4 regions of the Martinezella sp. CNPSo 3964 genome follow, and region 2 is predicted to be linked to each of the others. Evidence: riboswitches for the same ligand, from Rfam matches in the RefSeq annotation. Region 2 holds a riboswitch; each other region holds the start of a gene.
What was found. Region 2 has a riboswitch for cobalamin ahead of AC13Q5_RS32860 (DUF1636 family protein). Riboswitches for the same ligand answer to the same signal wherever they lie in the genome.

Region 1: it holds a riboswitch for cobalamin, as region 2 does, so the genes downstream of both, fdhA (formaldehyde dehydrogenase, glutathione-independent) here and AC13Q5_RS32860 (DUF1636 family protein) in region 2, are expected to answer to the same signal.
Region 3: it holds a riboswitch for cobalamin, as region 2 does, so the genes downstream of both, AC13Q5_RS05490 (aromatic ring-hydroxylating oxygenase subunit alpha) here and AC13Q5_RS32860 (DUF1636 family protein) in region 2, are expected to answer to the same signal.
Region 4: it holds a riboswitch for cobalamin, as region 2 does, so the genes downstream of both, AC13Q5_RS19510 (ABC transporter substrate-binding protein) here and AC13Q5_RS32860 (DUF1636 family protein) in region 2, are expected to answer to the same signal.

Annotation. Positions count from the first base shown of each region.
Region 1 is NZ_JBXSOW010000010.1:204,862-209,585, forward strand. It holds gene AC13Q5_RS27160 (inorganic diphosphatase) at 1-577, shown strand, start outside; gene AC13Q5_RS27165 (hypothetical protein) at 1,030-1,626, opposite strand; gene AC13Q5_RS27170 (hypothetical protein) at 1,777-1,992, opposite strand; gene fdhA (formaldehyde dehydrogenase, glutathione-independent) at 2,093-3,283, opposite strand; cobalamin riboswitch at 3,508-3,707, opposite strand; gene aptA (omega-aminotransferase AptA) at 3,895-4,724, opposite strand, start outside.
Region 2 is NZ_JBXSOW010000017.1:116,245-120,968, forward strand. It holds gene AC13Q5_RS32845 (FecCD family ABC transporter permease) at 1-874, opposite strand, end outside; gene AC13Q5_RS32850 (ABC transporter substrate-binding protein) at 936-1,895, opposite strand; gene AC13Q5_RS32855 (ABC transporter ATP-binding protein) at 1,916-2,695, opposite strand; gene AC13Q5_RS32860 (DUF1636 family protein) at 2,705-3,118, opposite strand; cobalamin riboswitch at 3,227-3,443, opposite strand; gene AC13Q5_RS32865 (FAD/NAD(P)-binding protein) at 3,613-4,724, opposite strand, start outside.
Region 3 is NZ_JBXSOW010000001.1:1,113,844-1,118,567, forward strand. It holds gene AC13Q5_RS05485 (FAD-binding oxidoreductase) at 1-884, opposite strand, end outside; gene AC13Q5_RS05490 (aromatic ring-hydroxylating oxygenase subunit alpha) at 887-2,131, opposite strand; cobalamin riboswitch at 2,229-2,432, opposite strand; gene AC13Q5_RS05495 (ACT domain-containing protein) at 2,636-3,052, opposite strand; gene AC13Q5_RS05500 (DUF6656 family protein) at 3,155-3,772, shown strand; gene AC13Q5_RS05505 (L-threonylcarbamoyladenylate synthase) at 3,831-4,724, shown strand, end outside.
Region 4 is NZ_JBXSOW010000006.1:95,018-99,741, reverse strand. It holds gene AC13Q5_RS19520 (ABC transporter ATP-binding protein) at 1-650, opposite strand, end outside; gene AC13Q5_RS19515 (FecCD family ABC transporter permease) at 647-1,684, opposite strand; gene AC13Q5_RS19510 (ABC transporter substrate-binding protein) at 1,688-2,704, opposite strand; cobalamin riboswitch at 2,869-3,121, opposite strand; gene AC13Q5_RS19505 (GGDEF domain-containing protein) at 3,206-4,300, opposite strand.

The sequences.
Region 1 (4,724 bases), on a different contig from region 2:
AATGACGATCCTTTCCACGGGTGTTGTTTCGGCTGCCGACTATGTGTCCTATATCGACTATCCTCAGCCGAAAGACGAAAGCCAGGAATTCTACACCGCCATCGAAATTCCTGCCGGCAGCTTCACCAAATATGAAATCGATGCCAAGACCGGCCACATCGTCGTCGATCGCTTCCAATCCATGCCGGTCGCTTATCCGGCCAACTATGGCTCCATTACTAGCTCGCTCGGTGGTGACGGCGATCCGCTTGACGCCCTCGTCTATACGCGCGAACCGATCGTTCCCGGCGCCATCGTCCGCGTGCGTGCAATCGGCGTGCTGAAGATGATCGACGGCGGCGAGGTCGACAACAAGATCGTTGCCGTACCCACCACCAAGATCGATCCGACCTACGATGGCATCAAGGAAATCTCCGATCTTCCCAAGCTGGAGCAGGACCGGCTGCAGGCATTCTTCCGCGTTTACAAGCAACTGCCTGACGCCCGCAAGGTCGTCGAAGTCGGTGGCTTCGAAAATGCGGAAGCGGCCAAGACCGAAGTTGCCGCCGCGATCAAGGCCTATAGCGAGAAGAAGTGAAATTGACCGAAAGGGGCGGCAGATGCCGCTCCTTTCAGGTTGCTGCCTGGTACGGAATAAACCTTCTCGGAGCCGAGCGTCATTGCGCCCCCTCAATCGGTCAGCTCAAAGAGAAGTCACGCCCAGCGCGTTTGCGTATCGCGGCCTCATTCCGTTGCCTCGAAGCAACTCAATACAACGATATCTGCTGTGCGCTCTGTCGGCCGCGTCAATCAACATCAGTGGGTTCGGTGTGATGTAGCACAGAGTACCGGCCCATTCCCCAACTTCAATAGCCGCATAGTCTCTGTAACGGCCTCGGATCTCTCTTCCTGTTCGGTTCAACTCTTGTGATCGACAGTGTCGAGGACAGATCCGCCTTGATGCTTGTTTGAAGGCGCAGCCATACACCTTCGATGACATGAGCATGTTTCAAGCAAAGAAAAAGCCCGCGTGAAGCGGGCTTCCTAATCTTATTCTGCTGCGCCAGCAGCCTTCGTCTTGCGCGTGCGCTTCGGCTTGGCTGCTTCTGCAGCAGCCGGTGCGGGAGCGGCTACGGAAGCAGCCTTTGTCCGAGTAGCCTTGGGTGCTGCCTTGGTAGCAGCAGGCTTGACAGCGGCCGACTTTGCCACCGCTGCGGGCTTGATAGCTTTCGCCTTCGGCTTCGTCTTCGAGGCCGCTGCCTTGCCTCCGGTCTTTGCCGCATTCAGAAGTGCGACGCGACGCTGGCGGTTCTGCTCGAGAGCCTGCCGGAAGCCGGCATCATGCTCTGCGTGATAGGCGAGATCATCGAGAAACTCAGCCACGTCCTTGATCGCGTCGACGACAACATAGCTCAATCCACGACCGGCGTTGACCGAGTCACGACCGACCGTCACGCCAAAGCCACCGGGAACACGCTGAAACCAAGTGGAGCGCCACTTCTTGAAACCTGCCGTGTCTCGCTCGTACTCCTCCAGATATGCCTTCTGTTCCGCTACTCGAGCACGAAATGTATCAACAACATTGCGTGCGCCAGCCTTCGGCTTATCAGCCTTTTTCGAAGTCCATTTCTCAAGAAAGTTTGCCATTGATCCGATCTCTTCAGGTTAGCGTTCTTTGTCAAGCCGCCGTTGCTTAGGAAGCGATGACGAAGCTCCTCCGCATGGATGCCCGCATATATGTAAAGGATAGATGTATAATGGCAACATAATACGTCATTATTATCGATAAATCGGCCTCTACAACCGCCTTTGGAGACCAGGCGCGCTCAAATTTTGCGAGTTTTCCGACCCGATTAGCCATTTCCAGACATGATCCGGAACTTCGGCAAGGCGTGCTGCGGCGCATACTTGCTCGAAATGTTCTATGGCGGCGCACAAACCTGCAGGTGTATCGACGAAGCAATTGATGCCGTCTCTGGCTTTTGCCGCCATTTTGTTGTCCGGCAAACTCATATGCGTTCACCGCTACAACACCGAGGGCAGAGATACCAACCTCCGCCCTCTGCCTGTATTCACCTCAGGATCACTCCGTGATCCTGTAAGTTCTTCTTTACTACGCCGCCTTCGTCAGCTCGCCGTGCGGATCGAGCACGAACTTCGTTGCAGCACCTTGATCGAAGCTCTCATATCCTTGTGCTGCATCTTCAAGAGAGATGATCTTGGCGTTGACAATATCGGCAATCGGCAACCTGTCGTGCAGGATTGCCTGCATGAGCTGGCGATTGTACTTCAGCACCGGCGTCTGCCCCGTATGGAAGGATTGCGCCTTCGCCCAGCCGAGACCAAAGCGCAGGGACAGGCTGCCTTGCTTTGCAGCATTGTCTGCGGCACCAGGATCCTCCGTCACATACAGTCCGGGTATGCCGATCGAACCAGCCGCTCGTGTAATCTCCATCATTTGATTGAGCACGATTGCCGGCTGTTCCCCGCCAGAATGACCACGCGCCTCGAAACCGACTGCATCGATCGCACTATCCACTTCATTGGTGCCGACGATCTCCGCGATCATATCGCCCAGACGATCGCTCTTGGAAAGATCGATGGGCTCGAAACCAACCTTGGCTGCATGTGCAAGCCGATCCTTGTTGAAGTCACCGATCATGACGACGGCGGCACCCAGGATACGAGCGGAAGCAGCAGCAGCCAGACCGACCGGTCCTGCACCTGCAACATAGACCGTGGAACCCACACCGACGCCTGCCCGAACAGCACCGTGAAAGCCTGTCGGCAGGATATCGGAAAGCATGGTCAGATCGCGGATCTTTGCCATGGCCTTGTCGCGATCGGGGAACTTCAGCAGGTTGAAATCCGCATAGGGCACCATGACATACCGCGCCTGGCCGCCGATCCAGCCGCCCATGTCGACATAACCGTAGGCACCGCCGGCGCGCGACGGATTGACCGTCAGGCAGACGCCGGTGTCCTGCGACTTGCAGCAACGGCAGCGGCCGCAGGCAACATTGAACGGGACGGAGACGATATCACCGACATCGAGCATCTCGACATCGATACCCTTTTCGATGATCTGCCCGGTGATCTCATGCCCGAGCACGAGGCCGGGCATCGCAGTCGTGCGGCCACGAACCATGTGCTGATCGGAACCGCAGATATTCGTGGAGATCACCTTTAGGATCACACCATGTTCGATGCGTCGGCCGTCCGGCGCCTCCAGCTTCGGATCGTCGATATCGCGCACTTCGACCCTGCCGGGCCGCATGTAGACCACGCCTCTGTTCCCAGTCATGCCATCTCCTCCTTGATTGAACGCTTGATGATTGCCCGAATGTCGGACCTCTTCGGATCGGCCCGCTCCTCAACGGGCTGAACGGCGGCAAAATCGGTCTCGGGAGCGGCAACTTTCGTGCCATCCAAGCCGGCGCATGCGTGACTGATGGGAAGCTGTGCGAGATTGAAACGGGGCTGATCTCAGGAAACCCCCATTCACCTCTCGATCGCCCACCGCGATCAGTCAAGCATGCCGTCAAGGCTGGTTTCCGGGCTTCGGACCTGTCCATTCGGATTTCCCGACACCTTCCCGGCACTTCTGCCAGTGGCATCGATCAGGACATTCGATCCGCTACCGTTGCGGGGGCAGCACCGGCCTGTGACCGGTTTCCCAATTATCCATCGGGACGCTTTCCGATGGCACCTTGAACATGTCCAGAAGATCACGGGAGGAGCCGTGTTGCGCATGAAAAAACGACATCGTCACCCAGCTGGGCGACATGAGATGCTTTCATTCCAGATGACGAGCCGCTGCCGGCAATCATGTCGTGGCAAAGGATGGAAGCGACCGTACAGCTTCTCGAATCGAGCCTGACCGACGCTATCTACACCGGCCAGGCTCAGAGATGATTAGGCTACCCGCTTCAAGGCATCGCCAAGCATGGAGACGATCGTTTCGATCTCAGCGCGCTCGATGATGAGCGGCGGAGAAAGCGCGATGATATCGCCGGTTACGCGGATCAGCAGGCCCTTCTGGAAGCAATCGACGAAGACGTCATAGGCGCGCGTGCCGGGAGCGCCATCGCGCGGCGCGAGTTCGACAGCGCCGACGAGGCCGAGATTGCGGATGTCGACCACATGCGGCAGGCCCTTCAGCGAATGCAGCGCATTCTGCCAGTCCTCGGCCAGCTCGGCTGCACGCGTCAACAGACCTTCTTCCTCGTAGATTTCCATGGTCGCCAGGCCGGCGGCGCAGGCGACAGGATGGCCGGAATAGGTATAGCCGTGGAAGAGCTCGATCTGGTTTTCTGGGCCGGTCATCAGGCCGTCATAGACCTTGCGGCTGGCAAAGACGGCGCCCATCGGTATCGTGCCGTTGGTGATGCCTTTTGCCGCCGTAACGAGATCGGGAACGACACCGAAATATTCCGTCGCGAACGGCGTGCCCAGACGGCCGAAGCCGGTGATGACTTCATCGAAGATCAAAAGGATGCCGTATTTGTCGGCGATGGCGCGCAACCGCTCCAGGTAGCCCTTCGGCGGCAGGACGACGCCGGCTGAACCGGACATCGGCTCGACAATGACTGCGGCGATCGTTTCAGCACCGTGCAGGGCGACCAGCCGCTCCAGATCCTCGGCAAGCTCGATGCCATGAGCCGGAAGGCCCTTGCTGAAGGCGTTGCGCTCGACGTCGAGCGTGTGGCGCATGTGGTCGGCGGGGATCTGCGGGAAGACACGAC
Region 2 (4,724 bases):
CGCTCAGCGGCACCACGCGCACATTATCCCCACCCACGATCAGCCGCACGAAATGCGGCACCATCAGCCCGACGAAGCCGATTGCGCCTGAAAAGGCGACCATTACGCCGGTCAGCAGCGCGGTGATGATGAAGAGCAACAGGCGAAACTGCGCGACGGCGATGCCGAGCGTAACTGCCGTTTCATCGCCCATCGCAAGCGCATTGAGCTCTCTCGTCTTCGGGAGAAGCAAGGCCAAGGAGAACAGCAAGATGCCGGCGGGATAGATAAGATGCTGCCATTGCGCCAGCCCCAGCCCGCCCAGCATCCAGAAGACAACGGTGTTGGCCGCTCTCGGATCACCCAGAAAGATCAGGAGGTTGCCGAGCGCCGTGAACACGAAGGCTACCGCCACGCCCGACAGCACGAGCCGATCGGCCGAATGCGAGCGCGTCAGGCGCGTCGTCAGCCCGACGGCCGCGGTAGCGAACAAGGCGCCGGCAAAGGCGAACAACGGCACCGTCAACAGCCCGAGGATCAGCCCGGTATGCAACAGCGCCAGGATGGCACCGAATGCCGCCCCGGAGGAAACGCCGAGGAGATGCGGGTCCGCCAATGGATTTCGCGTCAGCGCCTGCAGGACGGCGCCGGTGATGGCAAGCCCCGCTCCCACGAGCGCGGCCAGCACCACGCGTGGGAAACGGACGTCCCAGACAATGCTTTCCTGCCCGCTGGACCAGGCAACCGGAAAGCTACCGGCATGCAGTTTGTTGCCGACGATCGACCAGACGGTGGAGAAAGGAATGGATGCCGAACCGAGCGACACACCGGCGGTGATCGACAGGATTAAGCCTAGGGCGAGCAAGAAGATAAGGATGGAGAGGTCGAGGCGCATGCTTCAATCTTGAGGAAGAGATCCGCCAATGAGCGACTGGACGGATCGGCATTGGAGACGATTACATCGCGCTCGGATGAAAAGCTTTGGCCAGAGTGGCGATGGCCTCGATATTGCGCGGCCCCGGCGTCGCCTCGACATAAGGCAGCACGACGAAACGGTCATTCTTCACCGCATCGATGTTCTTGAAGGCCGGATTGCTCTTGAGGAAGGCGATCTTCTGCGCGGCGGTCACCTGGCCGTAATCTACGATGACGATCACTTCCGGGTTTTTCTCGATGACCGGTTCCCAGGATACCTCCGTCCAGCTCTTCTCGACATCCTCCATCACATTGACGCCGCCGGCCGCCTCGATCATGGCAGTCGGGATGCCGTAACGCCCCGATGTGAACGGCTTCTCCTCACCGGAATCATAGACGAAGACGCGCGGCGGCTGATCGACATGGCCGATCTCTGCCTGGATCTCTGCGAGCTGCTTGCGATAGCCGGTAACGAGTGCCTCCGCTTTATCTTCGACGCGGAAGATCTTTCCGAGATTGAGGAGATCCACGAACATGTCGTCCATGGTCGGCTTGTTCTTCTGCATGACGAAGATGCAGGATTCGGTGAGCTCGTAGACCTTGATGCCGAAAGGTGCGAGCGTTTCCGGCGTCACCTCGCCGCCCACCTTCATGCCGTAGTTCCAGCCGGCGAAGAAGAAGTCCGCATTGGCGCCGAGAAGCACCTCCTTGCTCGGATATTTCGGCGACAGCTCCGGCAATTCCTTGACGCCTTCACGCAGCTTTTCATCCAAAGTCTTCCAGCCGGAAATGCCGGTATAGCCAACCATGCGATCCTGCAGCTTCAACGCCAGCATCATTTCCGTCAGATTGACGTCGTTCGAAATGGCGCGCTCGGGCGCCTTGTCGAAGGTGACGTCGCGATTGCAGCTGCGCACGGTAACGGGCTCGGCAAACGCCGCCCCCGCCAACAGGCTTCCGACAAGCAAGGCTGCAGCAGATGAGGATATGCGGGAAAACATGAATAGCTCCAATGGTCGTATTATCGAAGAGAGAAGGAAAAACGTTGCGGGCCGCTTTCGCTGCGATGCAGCCGAGCGCCGACGCGAAATGCGTTCGACACGTGCTCCGCGGTCAGCACGTCGGCCGGCTCGCCGTGGCCCGTGAGCCGCCCGCAATCCATGACGGCGACCTGGGTGGCAAAATCTGCGGCGAGGTTGATGTCGTGCAGCGTCGTGATGATCGTCGGACCCAGCCCCTTGAGCAGTTCCAGAATTTCGAGCTGGTGCCGTATATCGAGGTGATTGGTCGGCTCGTCGAGGATGATGAGCTCCGGTTCCTGCGCCAAGGCGCGGGCAATCAGCGCCCGTTGCTTCTCGCCACCGGAGAGTGACGCGTACTGCCTCAAGGCCAAAGGCTCCAACTCCAGGCGAGCAAGAGCCGAGGTCGTCACGTCATGATCGCGATCGCTCCAGCGCGCCATACCCTTGCGGTGCGGGATGCGCCCCATCAGTACGACGTCCCGTACACTGAAGGGAAAATCGCCCGGCGTCTCCTGCGGCACGACAGCGATGCGCTGCGCCGCCTCTCGCGGACCGATGGACCAAAGATCGGTGCCGTCGAGACGCACCAAACCTCGTTGCGGCTTGAGGCCGCGATAGAGGCAACGCAGCAAGGTCGACTTGCCAGCTCCGTTCGGACCGATGATGGCAAGCCGAGCACCAGCCTCGACGGACAGCGTGATACCGCTGATGATCGGCATCCCCTTCTGGGGACCCCATGTAATGCCCTCGGCTTCCAGTCGCGCGCTTCGTTCGGACATGACCGGCTCCTATTGCAATACGACCAGCCGGCGTTCGGCTGAAACGATAGCGGCGGGAATGCGCGCAAGTGTCTTGCCTCCAAGCGCGGTCGGACGTTCGCCTTCGCGGGTCAGCCCGTCGGGGCGGTCCCGGTAGAGCTTCGCGAAGGAAACGAGCGCATCGATATCGCTCGCATCCTCGATGTCACCGAAGAGGTACGTCGCCTTCGCCGTCGCCTGGAAAGAGACCGTGCAAGGCCGCTCGCAGCCTGCCATGCAGACGCTGCCTTCAAGGCTGAAATCATCCGCGAGTGCGGCGCCAGCCTGGGAAATGGCCAACTGCAAATGCTTCAGGAGATCAAGGCCCGGCCGGCATGGTTTGCCGACATGACGGCAATTGGTGCACACGGTAATCCGGTGCGTCGTCTCTTTTGCTTTTTCCATGAGATGCCTCCCGGAGATTTCACCGGAGGCAAAGTCAAGATAGGGCCAGCGGACGCAACGGCGCCCTCGCCCAACCACTGATTTTCCATCGGAACACCCCGTCCGTTGCGGTTGATATCATCGATGGCAGGTCTCCTGGCTCGCGGGTCACAACTCGTTCGCGCCTTCCCGGCTTCAAGCCAGTGGCATATTGCGAACGCGCTCTCCGCTTACAGTTGCGGGGGCAGCCACGGTCTTGGCCCCTGATGGGTAATCCGCACCGTGTTCCCTTTTCAGCCGCCGTCGGGATCGATCCGAAGGCGGCACCATCTGCGGTATTCATCTCATAGAAAGCGGATACGGGCAACGGCGATGTCATATGCGTTTTCATTTGTCATGGAAGTTCGGTTTAGGTTATGGATTTTGGTTACGTTATTACATTACAAAAGGCAAGCCGTTATCTACCTTTCGAGGTTAAAGCCGCAATATACGTGTGCGGAGAAACTGCGGAGTTGTTAGACAGCCTTGCACTGCGGATGGAAACGCTCCGCAACGCTCTCTGCCGCAGCATAGGCTTGCGTCACGATCTCAGGCACCAGATCGATGTCGGGGAGACTTCCAAGTCCTAAGGGGCCAATCGCAAAAAGCCCCTCCGTCGTGCGGCCGTTGACCTCGAGCGAGCCTGTCGCCTCTACGGCGAGACCGAGGCCAAGCTCGTCCGGCACAGCAAGGCCGGCATCGATGAGGCTACGCAACAAGGGCGCATTCAAATCCGGCGCCTGACACCGACAGTCAATCACATCGTCGGCGTAGAGCTGCTCGGTCTCCTGCCGTCCAGCGGGTCTCAAAACGAGCCCTGTCGGTGTCCGGCGGATGAAATGACCGCGCCGCAGCAGGGTATTGCCCTCGGCAAGCTCCTGATTGAGGCGCACATGCAGCGCCTCGGGCAGCCGATTGCGATGGCTGTCATAGAGCGCCCGCAAATGGCGGTTGAACTGCTGTTTCTGCCCCGCCGGCAGGGCTCGCCAAAGCGAGCGCGCATGCTTGCGCAAGCCGTTCATGACGGATTGCCAGCTCTGGCCATTCGCCTCCGCTTCACTACAAGCCTTGCGGACGAAGCGGACGATCTCGCTGAGCTTGCCGGGCATCTCATCGGCAGGAAAAACCGGATCGGCATTGTTACGCGTATGGCTCTGCGGCAGAAAACCCCGCCGCGAGACGATGGTGATCTGCCCCGTATAGCCGCTTTCACGCATCTGCAGCAGCCGATCGACGACACGCAGGCCGCTTCCGAGCAGGATCGTGTGCGGTCGCGACACGAGACGGCGTGCCCGCACCGTCGTCGGCACGGTCACGAGATCGCTGGCCTGGAACTCGTGATCAGTAATGCCGTAGCCTGTCGCCAGCACCACCATGTCGAACGGCGCATTGGCAGCGCCATCGCTTTCCACTACGAAGCGGCCGCCGCGGACGCGTCGAAGCCCGAAGACCGTCTCGCTGCTGACCTGCACCGCCACATCCCGCCGTGATGAGAAGGCTTCCGAAAAGCGCTGATAGACGTAGTCGCTGAAAATGCTCTTCGGCACGAAGATCTGCAAGAAACCGGGTATGGCGGCGGGAACGGCGC
Region 3 (4,724 bases), on a different contig from region 2:
TGCCCCGCGGCACAGGCCACATCCTTGCCTGCCATGGTAAAGCGGATCGTCGTTGCAGCCTCACCGGAGGCATCGTCGGAAACTTCGGCAAGCGGCGTTGCCGCATTGGCGGGCTGAAAGCTTTCCTGATGGTAGCGCGACATGTCGAAGCCATGCGCTTCCAGCATGGAGCGGACGGCGTCCATGAAGACTTCCGGGCCGCAGCAGAAAATCGTCCGATCCATGAAATCGGGGGCCAGCAGGCCGATCTTCGCCTTGTCGATGCGTCCCTTCAGCCCCGACCACAGATCGGTGCGGCCGCAGCCTTCAACGATGAGACCAAGATTGAGGTTCGGCATGAAGCGGGCGAGATATTCGAGCTCGGAGCGGAAGATGATATCGGTCGGACTGCGCGAGCAATTGACGAAAGTAATGTCAGACAGCGGTGCGATATCGGACATGTAGCGCGTCATCGACATCATCGGTGTGATGCCGGAGCCGGCGGAGACGAAGAGGTATTTTTCACCGGGATGGCGGATATGGCTGAAATCGCCGAGCGGGCCGAAAGCCTTGATGCGCATGCCGGGCTTCAGGTTCTCGAACATCCAGCGCGTGCCGATACTGTCCTTCTGCGCCTTCACCGTCACGGCGACCGAGAAGGGCCGCGACGGCGTCGAGGAGAGCGTATAGGTGCGCATGACCGGCTCCGGAGCCGTCGGCAGCTCCAGCGTCACGAACTGGCCCGGCAGATAGCGGAACCAGTTGTCCTTGTCGGAGCCGAATGTGAAGGTCATCACATCGGGCGCCTCGGGCGTGACGGAGAGACATTCGAGCATATGCTGCCTGTCGCTCCAGGGCTGCATTTGGTCGAGGTGTCGATGCGAATGGGAGACGGCCATGTTCATGCTCAGGCAACCGCCGACAGCTTGGCCTGGTCGCCCTGCAGCCGGTTGATCATGAATGTCGTGTACCATTCGACGAACTGCATGACGCCGCCTTCATGGATTTCCGAATAAGGACCGGGCTCATAGGCCGGCGAGCGAATGCCAAAGGCATTTTCCTCGACGATGCGGCGGTCCTGATCGTTGGTTTCGGTCCAGACGTGGGTCAGTTCTTCGAGATTGTAGTCGACGCCTTCGACCGCATCCTTGTGAACGAGCCACTTGGTGGTGACGGCGGTTTCCTCAGCGCTGATCGGCAGGACGCGGAAGGAAATGGCGTGGTCGCCGAGCATGTGGTTCCATGTCGTCGGGTAATGGAACAATAGCATCGTGCCGATGCCGTTGATCGTTACGTCAGACGAGAGCGGCCGCTTGACGGCATTCTGGCCGGACATGGTGTAGCTTTCCGCACCTTCGATCAGCGGCATGCGAGCGGCGCGGAACTGTCCGTCAGGCGAAATCTTGAACTCGCTCGGCAGGCCGGCTGCTTCGCAGCGCTGCCAGTGCTCGGCGATGACGGGATCGTTCATTGCGCCCTGAACGCCGGTCACGGTCGGCGCTTCCGGGAAAGTACGGCAAAGTTCCGGGTGATTGGCGGCGCAATGGTAGCATTCGCGGTTGTTTTCCCAGACGAGCTTCCAGTTGCCCTTCTCGATGATGGTGCTCTGGAAGGCGACCTTGGCTTCGCTGATGCGGTGCGGCGCCATGTAGGGCTCGATCGCGGCGCGAACCGGCGCGAAATCGGGAGCGTTCTGCGCGAGGCAGATGAAGATGTAGCCACCGACGCTTTCGCAATGAACCGGCTTCAGCGAATGCTGGCTCTTGTCGAAATCCTCGGCCATCTGGCGGGCGAAGAGCAGCGAGCCGTCGAGCTCGTAGGTCCACTGGTGATAGGGGCAGACAAGCTTCGCCGAGGAGCCGCGCTCGGTCGAGCAGACGCGCGAGCCGCGATGGCGACAGCTGTTATGGAAGGCCCGGATGACCTGATCGCGGCCGCGGGCGATCACGACGGGATAGTCGCCGATCTGGACGGTGAAGTAATTGCCCGCGCGCGGCACTTCGCAATCATGGCCGATGAACAGCCAGTCGCGATAGTAGATCGTCTCCATATCGAGCTTGAAGTAATCCGGATCGGTATAGAAGGGTTGCTCCAGGCTCAAGCCCGTCCGGTGGTTCTTCAATTGCCGCAGAACTTTGCTGCTGATGTCCATTTGCCTATCCTTAGCAGTACCAGGAAGGGGGCAAAGGACATGCGCGGCCGATTGGGAGCGGCCAAAAGCAATGTCCCGACCACCCGCCGCGGTCAGTAAACCTTATGCGCCCAAGGCTGGTTTCCGGGCTCTGGAGCGGCCCTGTTTCCAGAACCCCATGGCACCTTCCCAGGTCGGCCGACCCAGTGGCTTTATTCGCCATGCCTCACTCCACCACCGTTGCGGGGGCAGCGCCGGATTTTGACCGGCTTCCCAATTCTCCGTCTCCCTAGCAGACGGCACCTTGAGATTGATGGCATCATAGCTCTCGGTTCCGTCAGCCGCTGCGCTGCAATGCGACATCGGCTCCGAAATTGACGACAGGCGAAACGGAACGCCGAGACGGTTCCACGAAAAGGCATTATAGGAAGATGATTCAATCGCTTATGCGACCATGCCAAAATGCGGATATGCAGCCCATCCGCACCCGAATGATGACGCTTTATTCTGAATGCGACAGAGCTGTTATCGACGGGCTGCCTGGGTGGCGGAAAGCGCCAGCAGCGCAGTCATGGCGCGCTCCGCATCGGCAGCCGGAACGAAGATGTGATCGTGGTAATAGGCAGCGACGACATTGGCACTAATGCCCTCATTTCCAAGGGCCGTGGCGAAGGCCGCAGTAAGCCCGACCGCCTCCAGGGACGAATGGACTTCGAGCGTGATCATGCGCATGGCGGGCATGACCGCAAGCGCTGCCATGTGGGCCGCCTCCTGCGGAAGGATCAACGTTATACCTTCTTTTTCTCGGAACAGCCCGATCGGCTCCAGATGCAAATGATCGGCCAGTGCCGATGCCGGGACGCTGCAATAGACGAATTCGCCTTCAACGAGATTCGGCTTCATGCCGGACAGAAGCTGCTTGAGATCGATAATTCCAGGCATGTTTGTCTGTCTCCTCAAGGTTCGGCGTCTCAAATTGGTTAAGCCCGGCTCAAGCTATTCCGTCTACCATGCCGTCCAGAGACGTCTAAAGCGAGATCCGGCATGGCCAAACTCAGATATTTCGACGCTGGGAAGCCCGCCGAGCCCGAGCCGGCGCCACCGGTATCAACAACGGGCTACAGCGAATTCCTGCGCACGGGCCGCATCAACCGCAACAGGTCGCACTGGCTTGCGGAAGAGCGGGAATATATCAGCCATGAGCAAGTAGCGGTGCGCACGGCGCAGAAGCTGAGAGATGCCGGTGAAAAGACACATGACCGGCTCAACAGCTTCCACAAATCAATCCGTTTCCCGAAGCTCATCTTCCATCACACGCTGAAGGACACGCCGCATCTCGGCTACTGCCACGTGACAGCCGCGCGGACGCAGTTCGCGCAATATGAGCAGGTGAACTGGGCTTTCTACATCGCCAACTTCTTTGCCCGGATCGGCCAGGAAGAGAATTTCTTCGAAGACATCAGTCTGAAATATTCGCGGATGTATTTCGCCGTCGCCATCCATCCGGACAAGCAAGCGGAAGACAAGAAGCTGACGATCAATCGCGACATTCGCGGCAACGGCGTGCTCTTCCACACGCACGATCCGCAGATCGCCATCCGTAATGTTCTTTTGCTCGGCGCCCGCAACGAGCAGCTTCGCGACATCATTCGCCAGCTTTGACGATTGATCCCAAAACTCGAAGAGCATAAGAACGGCCTGAACTGCAAGCAGGCAGGCCATGGCACGACACATAGACATTCTCGAACATCCGCAAACGGCAATAGAGGTCGCGACGGCAACCCTTGCCGAGGGTCTACCGATCGGTCTACCGACGGAGACGGTCTACGGGCTTGCCGCTGACGCCACCAATCCAGCCGCCATTACCCGCATCTATGAAACGAAGGGGCGGCCGCGCTTCAATCCGCTGATCTGCCATATGAGCGATCTCGCCATGGCCGAGCGCTATGCGATCTTCGATCCTACCTCTCGGAAGCTGGCGGAAGCCTTCTGGCCTGGCCCGTTGACATTGGTGCTGCCACTCAAGCCCGATAGCGGCATCCACCCGCTGGCGACAGCCGGGCTTGATACTGTCGGCATCCGCGTACCCAAAGGCTTTGCCGGCGATCTGATCCGCGCGTTCAACCGGCCGCTTGCAGCACCAAGCGCCAACACGTCAGGCAAGATCAGCGCCACCAGCGCCGATCATGTCCATGACGATCTCGGTGAACGCATTAGCCTCATTCTCGATGCCGGGGCTTCGGTCGTCGGCGTCGAGTCGACCATCGTGAAGGTCGAGGACGGCGAGATGCGCCTGCTGCGGCCAGGCGGTCTCGCGGCAAGCGAGATCGAGCGCGTGGCCGGCAAGGCGCTGAAGCGCAAGAAGAAAGCTTCGGCTGCAATCGAGGCTCCAGGCATGATGGCTTCGCATTATGCGCCGGGAGCGGCCGTGCGGCTGAATGCGACGGAGGTTTCCGAGAACGAGACGCTGATCCGCTTCGGGACGCCCGACATTGCCGGCATCGAAAAAGCCGTTGCCGTGCTGGATCTGAGCGCCGGAGGCGATCTCTCCGAAGCCGCAGCAAACCTTTTCGACTTCATGAAGCGCGCCGACGCCACCGGTGCAACGACAATT
Region 4 (4,724 bases), on a different contig from region 2:
CCGGCCGCAACGACCGCGCCCTTCTGCAGCACCGCAAGGCTGTCGCAGAACATGGCCGCCAGATTGAGATCGTGCAGCGCGACGATCGAGGTAACGTCAAGCTTGGAGACCAGACCGAGAATATCGAGCTGATGCTGGATATCGAGATGGTTCGTCGGCTCGTCAAGCAGCAGCTCGCTCGGGGTCTGGGCAAGCGCTCTCGCGATATGGACGCGCTGCCGCTCGCCACCGGAAAGGGTTTGCCACAGCTGCCCGGCACGGCCCTGCATGCCGACGCGGGCGAGCGCGTCCGCAACCGCCGCATCGTCGTGAGCGCTCCAGGCGGACAGGGGGCCGCGATGCGGCGTGCGGCCGAGGCGCACGACATCCATCACGGTGACCTGCGTATCGGTCGTCGCCTGCTGTTCAACGAGTGCGATGCGGCGGGCGATATCCCCGCGCGAGATCGAGGCTATGTCGCTGCCACCGAGCCGGATGACGCCGCTCTTGACCTTGCGCAGCCGGCAGATCAGCCGCAGCAGGCTGGATTTCCCCGAGCCGTTCGGCCCGAGAAGACCGAGCACCTTGCCCCTTTCCACCGACAGGCTGACGCCGTTGACGATCAGCGTATTGCCGGCGGCAAAGGTCACCGTATCAACAGCAATGCTCATGCCGTCCTCCGGGCGCGATAGAGAATAATGGCGAAAGCCGGAGCCCCGAACAGCGCCGTGACCACACCGATCGGCAGGATCTGCTGGGGGATGATGACTCGCGAAATGATATCAGCGCCAACCATGAAGATGGCGCCGGCCAGAGCCGCCGCCGGCAGCAGCCGATCGTGGCTTGGACCGACGACGAAACGGGCGGCATGCGGGATGACCAATCCGACGAAGCCGATCGAGCCGACAATGCTGACGACCGCTGCCGTCATGAAGGCCGTCACGCCAAGCAGCACGATTTGCGCACGTCTGACCGCGATGCCGAGCGAGGCGGCCGCATCCGTGCCGAAGATGAAGGCATCGAGCACGCGGACATGCGCCATGCAGACGATAAAGCCGATGATGGCGACCGGCCCGGAAAGATAGACATCCGGCCAGCGCACGCCGCTGAGGGAACCGAGCAGCCAGAACATGACGCCCCTCGCCTGCTCGGCATTGGCCGAGGTGGTGACGATATAGGAGGTGAGCGCGTTGAAAAGCTGGGATCCGGCGACACCGCACAGGATGATGCGCTCGCTCGTGCCGCCGACACCCGCGGCCAGGAGACCGACGAAAAGGAAGGCGACGACCGCACCGATGAAGGCTCCGCCGGAAAGCCCCAGAATGCCGTAGCCGAGCCCGAGGATCATGATGCAGACCGCGCCGGTCGAAGCCCCCGCCGAAATGCCAAGCACATAGGGCTCGGCAAGCGGATTACGCAGCAGCGCCTGCAGGATCACACCGCTGAGCGCCAGCGCAGCACCCGTGCTTGCGGCAACCAGCGCCCGGCTCAGCCGATAATCCCAGACGATGCCCTGATGGATACGGCTGAGCTCGAAACTCGTTCCGAACATCCGGTTCGAGACCGCCTTGGCGGTGGTCGACAGCGGGATGGAAATCTCGCCGATCGACACCGCAAGGCTGATCATGAATGCCAGGATCATGATGGCAGCCACGGCAAGCACCAAATGCGTCCACCATGACCGACGTTGCGCAACGAGGCTCATATCTTACTGCGCCAGACCGAAGGACTTGATACCCTTGGCGAGGATTTCGATGCCATCGATGGTGCGGATAGTCGGGTTCATCGACTGCGCATCCATCATGACGAAATGCTTGTTCTTGACGGCGTCGAGCTGGCTGGTGACCGGGTCCTTCTCGAGGAAATCGACCTTGACCTTCGGATCGTCGGCCGCATAGCGGCGGCGGTCCATGGTGGCGATGACGATCACAGCCGGATTCGCCTGCGCGATGGTTTCCCATCCGACGAGCGGCCATTCTTCTTCGGTGGTCACGACGTTCCTGGCGCCGATTGTCTTCAGAATATAGGCCGGCGCGCTGTTCTTGCCGGCGATGAAGGCATCGCCGCTGACTTCCTTGCTGGAGAACCAGAAGACGATCGGCAGGTCCTTGGACTTTGCGCCTGAAATCGAGGCGACCGCGTCCGCTTCGCGCTTCTTCAGGTCCGCAATCAAGGCATCACCGCGATCCTTCGCGTCGAAGATCTCGGCGAGTTCGCCGATCTCCTTGTAGACCAGGTCCATCCTGAACAGTTCCTTGCGCACACCATCGCCGCCATCGGTATTGACCTTGGCGACGCAATCGGTCGGCGCGATGTAGGTGTTGATGCCCAGTTCTGAAAACTGTTCGCGCTTGCCGACGGAGCCCTGTGCGCCGACATGCCACTCGAATTCGGCGGCGACGAGATCCGGTTCCTTGCCGACGACGGATTCGAAGCTCGGATCATTGTCGGCAAGCCGCGGGATCTTGGCATTGGCTTCGACATATTGCGGCAACACCGGGCCGACCCAGACGGCCGTGCCGGCGATCTTGTCGGCCAGGCCAAGCGAGAGCAGGATCTCGGTCATGCCCTGGCCGATCGAAACGATCTTGGCCGGCGCCTTCTGGAAGGTCACCTTCTGCCCGCAATTATTGATTGTCAGGGGATATTGGGTGGCGGCGAAGCCGGAGGCGGCAAACCCGGTCAGCCCAAGTGCAAATGTGATGGTCGTCAAAAGATGGCGCATGAAAGATCTCGGCAGGATGAGGAAACTGGGCGGTGTCAGCACGATTACGCTGAGGAAGACCGCCGCCGGTTGCGAGGATCCCAATCAAGGCCGATAGAGGTCGGATAATGTCGAAGGCTCAGGTCAATCATTCTCTGTCCCTTCCGAGCATCCCCGCCCGGCTGATTGGATCGTGATCGACGGCAGGTCTCCTGGCTTGCGGATCTCTGACGATCATCTGCCTTCCCGCAAGCTTGGCTGCAGTGGCATGGCTTGAAGCCTCAGAAGCGAACCGGCAAGGTCGCTCCTGGATGATCGGCAATCCGCTTACAGTTGCGGGGGCAGCCACGGTCTAGGTCCCTCTTGGGTCGTCCTCACCGTGTTCCCTATTAATCCCCGCGGAGTCTTCCTTGGGGAACCGTCGCGTCCAGTTATTCCGGACTGCCCCTTCCCGTCAAGAACGCTTGGATAACAAAGAAGAAAGAGCACATCATGCTCGTCGCCGAAGGAGTGGCGCCCGGCCTATGCAGCCTCTGCCAGTTCCACGCGATTTCTTCCGCCGGCCTTTGCGCGGTAGAGTGCCTTATCGGCGGCCTCAAGCACATGTTTGAAATCCGTGGTCGGCTCAAGCGAGCAGGCAATACCGATGCTGACGGTGACGTGGACGGCTTCCTGCTCGAACATCAGGGTTGTACCCTCGATATCCTTGCGAATTTTCTCCGCAACGGCAGCCGCAGCCCGCGTATCGGTGTTCGGCAGCAACACGACGATCTCCTCACCGCCATAGCGGGCAGCAATGTCGGTCTTGCGCACGGTTTGCCGGATGACATCGGCCAACCGCGCCAAAACAGTGTCGCCAAAGGCATGGCCCCAGCTGTCGTTGATCTTCTTGAAGTGATCGATATCGAGCATGATGATCGAGAAAGGGATGCGCCGCGTGCCCGCTTCCTTGCTGCATCGATCGCCTTCGCGCTGCAGCACACGGCGGTTGGGAAGCCTTGTGAGCGGATCGAGGCTCGCTTCATTCTCCAGCGCACGCTGGATGCCGATGCGATATTGCTCCCGCTGCAGCAGGTCCGACAGCAGCATGACGCCGAGGATATTGACGATCGTCACCGGAAGGGTCGCCGAGATGAGAAGCGCGCGCGCAACCGCCCACGGCAGAAAGAAGAGAACCACCATGGATGAGCAGGTCGCCAGACCGAACAGAGCCGACCGCCTCCACCCTATACCGGTCCATTGCCGCGGCAGGAGGCTCAGCGCATAGCCCGCGATCGCGACGATCACGATGCCGGCAACGCCGCCAACCGCACCCATGCCGCCGACCATAAGCCGAAACAGACCCATCATCGCCGCAGCGACAATGGTTCCCAGAAGGCCACCATAGATCGGCGTAAGGACAAGGAGGATCGAACGGCCATCCTGAATGACACCCGGCATCCATTGTATCGGATCGCCCATCGACAGGATGCCGACAAGCCCGAACAGCAGTCCGACGGCCACGGATTTCAACGCACCGCGTTCAACGATCCGGATGACCCAGGAATAGGCATAGACGATGATCGCCACCTGGCCGAGGACGCGTATCAGCGAAACCAAATGTGTTTCAGTTTCCATTGCTATTCCCAGTCCTCGCAACGAGCCGCAACGAATGACCTATACCGGCATAGTCGAAGTCGGTGTGGGATACCATGCGATCTCCGCAAAATGGTTTACCAAGCCTCTCGCCGATCGGCGGCGTGGCAATAAAGTTCGGGCAGGAACTGGAAGTGATGGTCATCGTCGCAATCGAATTTCTGAAGCAATATGTCTCAATATCGCTGCGTCCGGAATCTGTAATTCAGGCCAGATGCAGTCATGCGTCCTCAGGAGATCATAGACCATCAACGGAAATGAACTATGAAAGCCGACGGATCCGAATGATCAGCCCTATCTGGCGCCCTGCGCGAAACGATCAAGAGCTCTCCACCAATTTGGTATTCCCTGAGACCCGGCGACGGCGGCGAGCCCTGACTGATACCAGCTTTTGTAAACTTCAGTG